3 regions of the Aliiglaciecola sp. 2_MG-2023 genome follow, and region 3 is predicted to be linked to each of the others. Evidence: predicted binding sites of a transcription regulator. Region 3 holds the regulator's gene; each other region holds the start of a gene.
The links. The regulator ArgR, encoded in region 3, controls arginine synthesis, uptake and breakdown. The targets are predictions, from matches to a motif close to ANTGAATANNTATTCANT.

Region 1: Q4567_RS04045 (OadG family protein) is a predicted target of ArgR. The motif match lies at 1,365-1,382, and genes of this name have one in related genera.
Region 2: Q4567_RS02725 (aspartate aminotransferase family protein) is a predicted target of ArgR. The motif match lies at 1,942-1,959, and genes of this name have one in related genera.

What each region holds. Positions count from the first base shown of each region.
Region 1 is NZ_JAUORY010000003.1:47,558-50,846, reverse strand. Features, by position in the region: gene csrA (carbon storage regulator CsrA) at 1-167, shown strand, start outside; tRNA gene Q4567_RS04060 (tRNA-Ser) at 394-486, shown strand; tRNA gene Q4567_RS04055 (tRNA-Arg) at 523-599, shown strand; tRNA gene Q4567_RS04050 (tRNA-Arg) at 815-891, shown strand; gene Q4567_RS04045 (OadG family protein) at 1,492-1,749, shown strand; gene oadA (sodium-extruding oxaloacetate decarboxylase subunit alpha) at 1,780-3,289, shown strand, end outside.
Region 2 is NZ_JAUORY010000002.1:166,268-169,556, forward strand. Features, by position in the region: gene astA (arginine N-succinyltransferase) at 1-515, opposite strand, end outside; gene Q4567_RS02725 (aspartate aminotransferase family protein) at 550-1,755, opposite strand; gene Q4567_RS02730 (HDOD domain-containing protein) at 2,213-3,289, opposite strand, start outside.
Region 3 is NZ_JAUORY010000015.1:28,288-31,576, forward strand. Features, by position in the region: gene Q4567_RS14785 (ATP-binding cassette domain-containing protein) at 1-1,255, opposite strand, end outside; gene argR (transcriptional regulator ArgR) at 1,347-1,811, opposite strand; gene mdh (malate dehydrogenase) at 2,117-3,052, shown strand; gene ppc (phosphoenolpyruvate carboxylase) at 3,138-3,289, opposite strand, start outside.

The DNA.
Region 1 (3,289 bases), on a different contig from region 3:
AAGTCACCGTAACTGTATTGGGTGTTAAAGGGAATCAGGTAAGAATAGGGGTTAACGCCCCCAAAGAAGTATCTGTGCATCGAGAAGAAATTTATATGCGCATTCAAGCAGAAAAAAATGGAACTGCGAGTGAACGTTCCGGCAATTCGAGCGAAGATGTAGAATAAAGTAAAGTGAAAAACCTAAGAAGGCTGGTTAACCAGCCTTTTTTTTTATTTTATTTTTAATAATTGTTTTAACTATCTCGAAAATATAAGCATATCAATTCGTACAAAATACCATCATATTATTGCAGTTTTACGCTGATCGTCTAAAATCCCAGCATACAGGTAGTAAAGTGTAAAAAAAGGTTTGACTTCCTTTTGTGATTCAGTAAACTTCGCTCCCACATTTGGAGAGGTGGCCGAGTGGCTGAAGGCGCTCCCCTGCTAAGGGAGTATAGGGTTTGTAGCCCTATCGAGGGTTCGAATCCCTCCTTCTCCGCCATTCCTTTTTATCGGGAATGGAACAAATGTCTTTTACGCGTGTGTAGCTCAGCTGGATAGAGTACCTGGCTACGAACCAGGCGGTCGGAGGTTCGAATCCTTCCACACGCGCCATATTGAATCGAAGCTCCGCAGGAGGTTCGACAAAATCGTCAGGAACGATTTTGAACGTGCGAAGCGCGGCCCCGAAGGGGTGGAAGGCAGGATGCCTGAAATCATCCTTCCACACGCGCCATATTGAATCGAAGCTCCGCAGGAAATTCGATAAAACTGTTAAAGACTAGAAGTAGAATTTGACAGTTGTAAGTACAGAGTAAGTTAAATACCACGCGTGTGTAGCTCAGCTGGATAGAGTACCTGGCTACGAACCAGGCGGTCGGAGGTTCGAATCCTTCCACACGCGCCATATTTGAATCGAAGCTCCGCAGGAGGTTCGACAAAATCGTCAGGAACGATTTTGAACGTGCGCAGCACGGCCCCGAAGGGGTGTAAGGCAGGATGCCTGAAATCATCCTTCCACACGCGCCATATTTGAATCGAAGCTCCGCAGGAGGTTCGAAAATCAAAACTACGATTTTGTGCTTGAATAGCATTTTGCTAAAGAACGTATCTCGAGAAGTTAGAAATATAAAATCGACGTAGATGATTTGAAGTATAAGCAATAAAAAAACCGCTTTTATAAGCGGTTTTTTTATGTCCGAAGTTAAATTAAATATTTATAAGTAATTACCAATAAGTAATATTAATCTAAACGTGACGATTGGTATGATAGCGCTGCTTTGCATTAAATTAACTTTATAGCTAACGCTAAAAGTATTCGAACAGATTTACAGTATAAAGTGGCTAAATGATTGGTGGAGACGCCTAATCAGCGACTTGAGTGGGTAAAAATTCAAAATAGTTGAATAAGTACCCTAAAAATACAGTTTGCTTTGTGGATTTTGGTTGAGTTTTCAATGCTTAAGTGATACTTATCGATACCTAAACTAATAACAGTGTGAATTATATGCAAACGTCCATTTCTGAATTACTAATTGAAGCTGCCAACCTAATGGTAGTGGGTATGGTTGTGGTGTTTGTTTTCCTTACACTACTAATCGGCGCAGTAAACTTAATTGCTGCAATTAACCGAAGATTTCCTGAAGAAGTTGTCCCTGCGCATCCTGCTAGGACACAAAGGAAAGTGTCTAATGACAAATCAAATTCTTCCGTGCCTATTGCGGCAATAACCGCCGCAGTTCACCAATATCGAAAAAATAGATAGTCTAAATAAATCGATTTTTTAGGAGTTTCCATGAGCAACCCCCTTAAAATAACTGAATTGGTACTGCGTGATGCGCACCAATCTTTATTAGCCACTAGAATGCGATTGGATGATATGTTACCCATCGCAGCGAAATTAGATAAAGTTGGCTTTTGGTCAATGGAATCTTGGGGAGGCGCTACATTCGACTCTTGCATTCGTTATCTTGGCGAAGATCCTTGGGATCGTATCCGTGAATTAAAAAAGGCCATGCCTAATACACCTCAGCAGATGTTGCTAAGAGGGCAGAATCTTTTGGGGTATCGTCACTACGCAGATGATGTAGTTGAAAAGTTTGTAGAAAGAGCGCATACCAATGGCGTTGATGTGTTTCGTATTTTCGATGCAATGAATGACACTCGAAATCTGGAAACAGCGATTAAATCTGTGGTTTCTGTAGGCGCACATGCCCAAGGCACGATTTCCTATACAGTAAGTCCAGTGCATACCCTAGAGCGTTGGCTAGACATGGCTAAGTCCTTAGAGGATATGGGCATACATTCTTTGTGTATCAAAGATATGGCAGGGTTGTTGAAACCTTACGAATGTGAAGAACTAATTACTCGCTTGAAAGAAATTATAAGTGTGCCTATTGCCATGCAATGTCATGCAACCACTGGACTAAGCACCGCAACTTATCAAAAAGCCATTGATGCGGGTATTGATATGGTTGATTGCGCGGTATCATCTATGAGTATGACGTACGGGCACAGTGCAACTGAAACCATTATGTCGATTGTGGAAGGTACTGACCGAGATACCGGCTTAGATTTGCATCTGATGGCTGAAATCGCGAGTTACTTCAGAGAAGTGCGTAAAAAATACGCTAAATTTGAAGGTAGCTTGAAGGGCGTTGATGCACGAATATTAATTGCTCAAGTGCCTGGTGGAATGTTGACGAATATGGAAAACCAACTTCGTGAACAAGGTGCTGAAGATAAAATGGATGAAGTACTCAAAGAAATTCCTAAAGTAAGGGAAGATCTTGGTTTTATTCCATTAGTGACTCCAACTTCGCAAATCGTTGGTTCTCAATCTGTATTAAATGTGCTGACCGGAGAACGATATAAGAGCATCACTAAGGAAACTGCAGGTGTTCTTAAAGGTGAGTATGGCGCAACCGCAGCGCCAGTGAATGCAGAATTACAAGCTAGAGTATTAGATGGCCAAGAACCTATTACTTGTCGACCCGCTGATCTGATTGAACCTGAATTAGCTGCCTTAACCACAGAATTGACTGAAATTGCGCAACAGCAAAATATTAAGTTGGCTGAGGAAAAAGTGGATGACGTATTAACCTATGCATTATTCCCGCAAATCGGCTTGAAGTTTTTGCAAAATAGAGGGAATCCTGACGCATTTGAACCTGCTCCTACAGGCGAGACTGAAGCAAAACCTGCAACTTCGTCAGCTGCATCTTCGCCAGCCCAAGGTAAAGCAGAAAGTTATTCTGTGCGTGTTGATGGCAAGTCTTATGAAGTGGAGGTTGCCCCAAGTGGTC
Region 2 (3,289 bases), on a different contig from region 3:
CCGTTTTCGTCACTTACTCCACGCATTTCAGCAATTACTGTTTCTGAAAACCGAGTTTGATGCTCTAACATAAATAAAAATCGAAATTTTGACAGCAATCGACCATTACTGCCTTTACGAGCATTTTCTTTGAGAAACAAAGTGCATATTTCAGACACACCTGTGTAGTCGTTACAAAGCGTTAAAATATCCACAGTGTTGTGGATTTTAAGCTCACGAGAAGCATGCACTACTTTGCCACAATGATAGTGGTAAAAAGAGTCTTCTAGGCCGACTGTCGCAGCAATGCCACTGGTACCGACTACTTCATTTGTATCGGTATCTTCCATGACGAATAAATAGCTTTGATTAGCGGGTTTATCGACTTTCTCTCGAAAAGCAATTTCAGATTGTTCTATTTTGCGTCGTAACAAAGCCTCGTTTACAGGCAGTGATGTAAAACCAATACCTGACTCAACAGCAATATCATACAAGGCATCATAATCATTTAACGCAATAGGACGGATCACTTTCATAATAGCGTGCTCACTTTACTGGTTGCGTTTTAGCTTAGCTATTTACAACATGCTCAATGGCACGTTCAAAACGCACTAAACCTTCGGCGATATCTTCATCAGGGATGACTAATGAAGGTGCAAATCGCACAACATTTGCGCCAGCAACTAAGCACATCATATTGTTAGCAGCAGAAGCCACTAAAAAGTCTCTTGCTTTACCGTGATATTGTTCATTCAGGGCACAACCAATTAATAAACCTTGGCCGCGAATTTCACTGAATACATTGAACTTTTGATTAATTTTTCCTAAACCATCGCGGAATAGTTTTTCTTTACGCTTAACATCTTGCAGAACCGCTGGCGTGTTAACAATGTCTAAAACTTTTTCTGCAACTGCGCAAGCTAATGGGTTACCACCGTAAGTACTTCCGTGCGTGCCGACTTTCAAGCTAGCCGCTATTTTAGAGGTGGTTAGCATTGCACCGATTGGGAAACCGCCGCCTAATGATTTTGCCGTTGTGAGGATGTCAGGGACGACGTTTAAGCCCATATATGCGTATAAATGTCCTGTACGGCCAACGCCCGATTGCACTTCATCAAAAATAAGTAATGCGTTGTGTTCAGAACATAAAGCCCGCACGCCTTCTACAAATTCTTGGCTAGAACTGATTACTCCACCTTCACCTTGCAAAGGTTCCATAATCACGGCGCAGGTTTTATCCGAGATAATGTCTTTAAGTGCATCAAGGTTGTTGAAATCCACATGCTCAACAGCACCTGGTTTAGGACCAAAACCATCAGAATAAGCTGATTGACCGCCAACAGTTACGGTGAAAAATGTACGTCCGTGAAAACCCTGATTAAAAGCGATGATTTGATTTTTGTCTTCACCAAAATGCTCTAGTGCGTAGCGTCTAGCTAGTTTCAGTGCAGCCTCGTTTGCTTCTGCACCTGAATTTGCAAAGTAAACTTTATCAGCGAAGGTAGCGTGAGTTAATTTTTTACCTAAGCGAAGAGCCGGCTCATTGGTGAATACGTTACTGACATGCCACAATTTTTCGCCTTGTTCTTTCAAGGTGGCGACTAAATCAGGATGGCAATGGCCTAATACGTTCACAGCGATACCACCGGCAAAGTCTATGTATTCTTTTCCTTCCTGATCCCAAACTCGAGATCCTTGACCTTTTACAGGAACAATTGCCGCTGGGTTGTAATTGGGAACCATAACTTCGTCAAACGTTGCGCGTGTTACTTGCATTCTTTACCTCACTTAAAATTCTGGACGTCTATTTTCACTTGTGATTAATACTGGGTTGGTCACCAAAAAATACTTGCCGAACGACCAATTTGGACTGCGCATTGTGTCAGATTTTATTCAATCTGTCTCTAGGGTAAACGCCGAAAACCCTTAAATTTAAAGGGATGCGGCTAATTTTGCAGGAATAGTGAATAACTATTTAAACTAAGCAATCTGCTGTTTATGCATAAAATTGTGCTACGCCATACAATTTTATGCATCTCTAAAATTGTCTATGGATAGCCGCTTTTGAGGCTGAACTGTTTTGATTAAATTTACTTACAGCGAAATTAGATTCTAACTAGAATTGAGAGTTTATCTAATTCACAAGATCATAAAGCAATCATGATAGTTGCATGAATATGTAAAAAAAATTTTAAAAATTATGGGGATAAACGAATTTACTGAGACGTTTTGATTATTTTTCATCCAAAATTATATCAAAATCTCGCAAATTAGTTTTCTTCAATTCGCCCAAAGCACCTTTAGGAAAGCAAAATTGACGTAGATATATTTTTGCTTCGTCTAAGGAAATCAACTTATTCGATTTAAGAGTTCGATATCGATTGTAGGCTTCACCTTGGGCTAGTACTTTACCAAATGGAGACATTTCGCCTATTTCTTTGTAGTTAGCAAATTCGTTCATGGCTTCAACAAAAACCAGTCGTTTGAATGGCATCCGCGAAATGAGCTCTGTGCTTAGTGAATAACCATAGGTAGTTAACGCATTGAGTAAAAACGTTTCTGAAGGTACAACTTCCCCCAACGCAAAATGTTCATCTCTCTTGCGCTCATTTTGCGCTTCGAGTACCGCTTCTCTGTGCACCTGCTCAAATAATTTAAAAAATAGGCGCACTATTACTATTTTACCGAAGTCATGGAATAACCCCAGTAGAAAGGCATTATAACTATCTAGTTTATTCAATTGCGCTAACTTTTTACATGACATCGCTGTACCAATAGACGCATCCATCATTTGCACTTTGATTTTTGGAAAAGGATCGGTAATTTGCGGTAAACAACGTCGAAATGCTATGGAAGGGATCAGCATCTTAATATTCTCAACGCCTAGATAGCTTAACGCGGTTTTTAAACTTTCAACTACAACTACTTTGCCATTTGAGTCTACTCTACGATATTTAGGGGTATTGATAAGCCTAATCAATTCATCATAAAGCCAAGGCATTCCAGCCGCTATAGGTTCAATTTTGCTGATGGAAGTTGATTTGGCCGCCAGCGAATCAAGTAGTGCGGGCAGGTTGTGGTCAAAGCCTAACACTTCGTTGAATAGTTTATCAGTATCTTCGAGTTGAGCTTCTAAGCGCTTGATAACCTCATTATGAACCATGTTTTGGATATCTTGCACATAGTTAGTGTGAGAACGTCGATTGAGCTCTTTATCATGTCTAGCTTGTTTCTCAACTTGCAGCAGTGTGCGCTGAGCTTCACTATTCGCGGGCAATTCAACATCCTTTGTTTCTGTACCTGCTCCCAT
Region 3 (3,289 bases):
CATCTAAGCCTTGTGTGGGTTCGTCTAACACTAAAAGTGACGGGAATTTCACTAAAGCTCGGGCGATCAGCAACAATCGCTGTTCACCAAAGCTAAGTTGTTTAAAGCTGTTATTGGCCAGTGGCCTAAGGCCAATTAAATCTAACCATGCTAATGCTTGTTGTTTTTGACTAGCACTCACGTCTTTGTACAAACCGATAGAATCCATGAATCCTGAAAGAACTACTGTCAAGGCATTGCAACCTACTCGATAGGAGCGGTGAATATCGGGGGAGACTATCCCCAAGTGCTTTTTAATGTCCCAAATGGTTTCACCGGTTCCCCGTCTATGCCCCATCACAGTGACATCATTACTGAAACATTGTGGACAGTCACCGGTAACCAATTGCAACAACGTTGATTTACCTGAGCCATTTGGTCCGGTAATAATAGTGTGTTGAAAAGTATCAATACTCAAATCGGCGGATTTGAGTGCGTGATTTTCGGCATAAATAACATTCGCGTTTTTGATGCGTACTAACGGTTTTTTATTGTGGCTATGTTTATCCGTTATCATTCGCTCAAGTAACGACTTATCCAGTGCGTCAAAAGCAAATATAGTGTCGATAGTGGCTTGCGCATCACTTACTGATAATCCACTCAAATCATGCAAACTATTATTTTCTACCAGCGCGAATGTTGTGATCCAGTCTGGGATGTCTTGACGATTACTGAGTAATATAATCAAGGTGATATCTTGGTGTTTTAGCTGACTTAACACCTGACTTAATTGCGCCCTTGATGATGGATCTAAATCATCAAATGGGTTATCCAAAATAATATAGGTAGCGCCAGATAATATCGCTTTTAAGATTAACAGCTTGCGCGACTCGCCAGTACTGAGCTGTCGAAAACCGGTATCAAGGCGATGTTCTAAGTGGAAGCTGGCAATAAATGGGTGGTCAAGTTTGTCTTGGGGTAAAAAGTCTTTTGCCGGAGTGCCAAAATCAATTTCATCGGTGAGATCAGTTTCGTCAATCTTTAATTCATTTTCATAAACTGCTTGTAAGGTTTCAAAAGAAACCAATGTTACCAACTGGTTTTCGGGGATAGTTAAGCTAGCGTATTCGGCATCTTTTAATTGCCCCAACAAAAGCTTATCAACATATTGTTTTCCGGCCCCATTTTTACCTAAAACAGCCACCGCAGCATTTTCTCGAATAAGCCATGAGTTTACGGTCAATTTAGGATGATGAAAGTGTTTGATTGTTATCATTACTACAGAACTCAAAATTTAAAATACGGCAACCAAACAATCTCTATTTGGTATAGATTGCCAAGAAATAATTTGTGTGTATTTTTAAAATTTACACGTTTTCAAATAGCGCTTCGACTTTTTTACGTGTTTCTTCAATATTGCTGATATCGGCAGGAGCAATAAATATCGTATCATCGCCCGCAATAGTGCCTAGTACGCCGTCTTTTTGGCTAAGAGAATCGAGTAAGCGGGCAATTAGTTGCGCGGCCCCTGGACTGGTACGAATGATTACCATGACATTGTTGTGCACAATATCTAATACTAATTGACGCAATGGGCTTTTTGCTGTGGGCATGCCCATCTCTGGAGGCAAACAATACACCATATCGCCACGAGCGTTGCGTGTTCGCACTGCACCAAATTTACTCAGCATTCGGGACACCTTGGATTGGCTAATACTGCCAAAGCCTTGTTCCGTTAGTGCATCAACAATTTCACCTTGAGAGCCAAAGCTTTCCGTTTTTAAAATATCTTTAAATGCTTTGACCAATTCTTCTTGTTTTGTATTAGACATGCCACCCTCGCTATTAACTGCTATAGTTTGACACAATCTAAACAGGGTAGGTAGCCTTGTTTACAAGCAGCAAAATACTTTGCATTAATATCATATAGTTAAAGTGTCTGTTTTGAGTTACTACTAAGTATTGAATTCGTAGCATCTAACCCATATATTCTGTTAAGCCTTAAAAACTAACTGAATGTTAGGCTAAAAGAGTTATATTGCAAAACAGATAGTGAACATTCACCACAATAAATTGTTTTTTCATGCGGCTTACTCTATGGTTTGCCGTCAATTTAATAGTCCCACAGGAGACAACTATGAAAGTAGCGGTATTAGGTGCTGCAGGCGGTATCGGTCAGGCCCTTTCTCTTTTATTGAAAACCCAGTTACCAGCTGGTTCCGAGTTAGCTTTATATGATGTTGCACCTGTTGTGCCAGGAGTGGCAGTTGATTTGAGCCACATCCCTACAGACGTAAAAGTTGAAGGTTTTGGTAAAGATGATTTAGCAACTGCGTTACAAGGTTGTGATATTGTTTTGATCCCAGCAGGGGTACCTCGTAAACCAGGTATGGATCGTTCTGATTTGTTCAATATCAATGCGGGTATCGTTAAGAACCTAGTTGAAGGTATTGCGGATAACTGTCCTGATGCATGTACATGTATTATTACCAACCCAGTTAACACTACTGTTGCGATTGCTGCAGAAACGTTAAAAGCTAAGGGTGTTTACAACAAAAACAAATTGTTCGGTGTAACTACTCTTGATGTTATCCGTTCTGAAACTTTTGTAGCTGAATTGAAAGGTTTGAGCTCTACTAGTGTGCACGTTCCTGTTATTGGTGGTCACTCTGGTACAACTATTTTACCTCTACTTTCACAAGTTGAAGGTGTGACATTTAGCGATGATGAAATAGCAAGTTTAACTACTCGCATTCAAAACGCTGGTACTGAAGTTGTTGAAGCAAAAGCCGGTGGCGGATCTGCTACTTTGTCAATGGGTCAAGCTGCGGCAAGATTCTGTTTGTCTCTAGTAGCTGCTATGAAAGGCGACAACGTGGTTGAATATACTTATGTTGAAACCAACTCAGACGACGCAGTATTCTTCTCTCACCCTGTAAGACTAGGTCCTAACGGTGTAGAAGAAATTCTACCCTACGGTGAGTTGAGTGAATTTGAACAAAACGCAAAAGATTCAATGCTTGACGGTTTGCGTGGCGATATTGAGTTAGGTGTTAAATTCGTAAAAGGTTAAGCATTTAACCTATTGCCGAACCTAACAAAAAGCCCCTTGTAGTTAACTACAAGGGGCTTTTTTATGCAGGCTAGTTCAGCCAGAATTAACCTGTATTACGCATGCCCACAGCAATACCTGCGATGGTTACCATCATTGCTCTTTCCAATAACGCATCGTGTTGACTGTCATCTAATTTTCTTATTCTAGATAACAATTCAATTTGCAAGAAGTGCAAAGGTTGCAAGTAACCCGCTC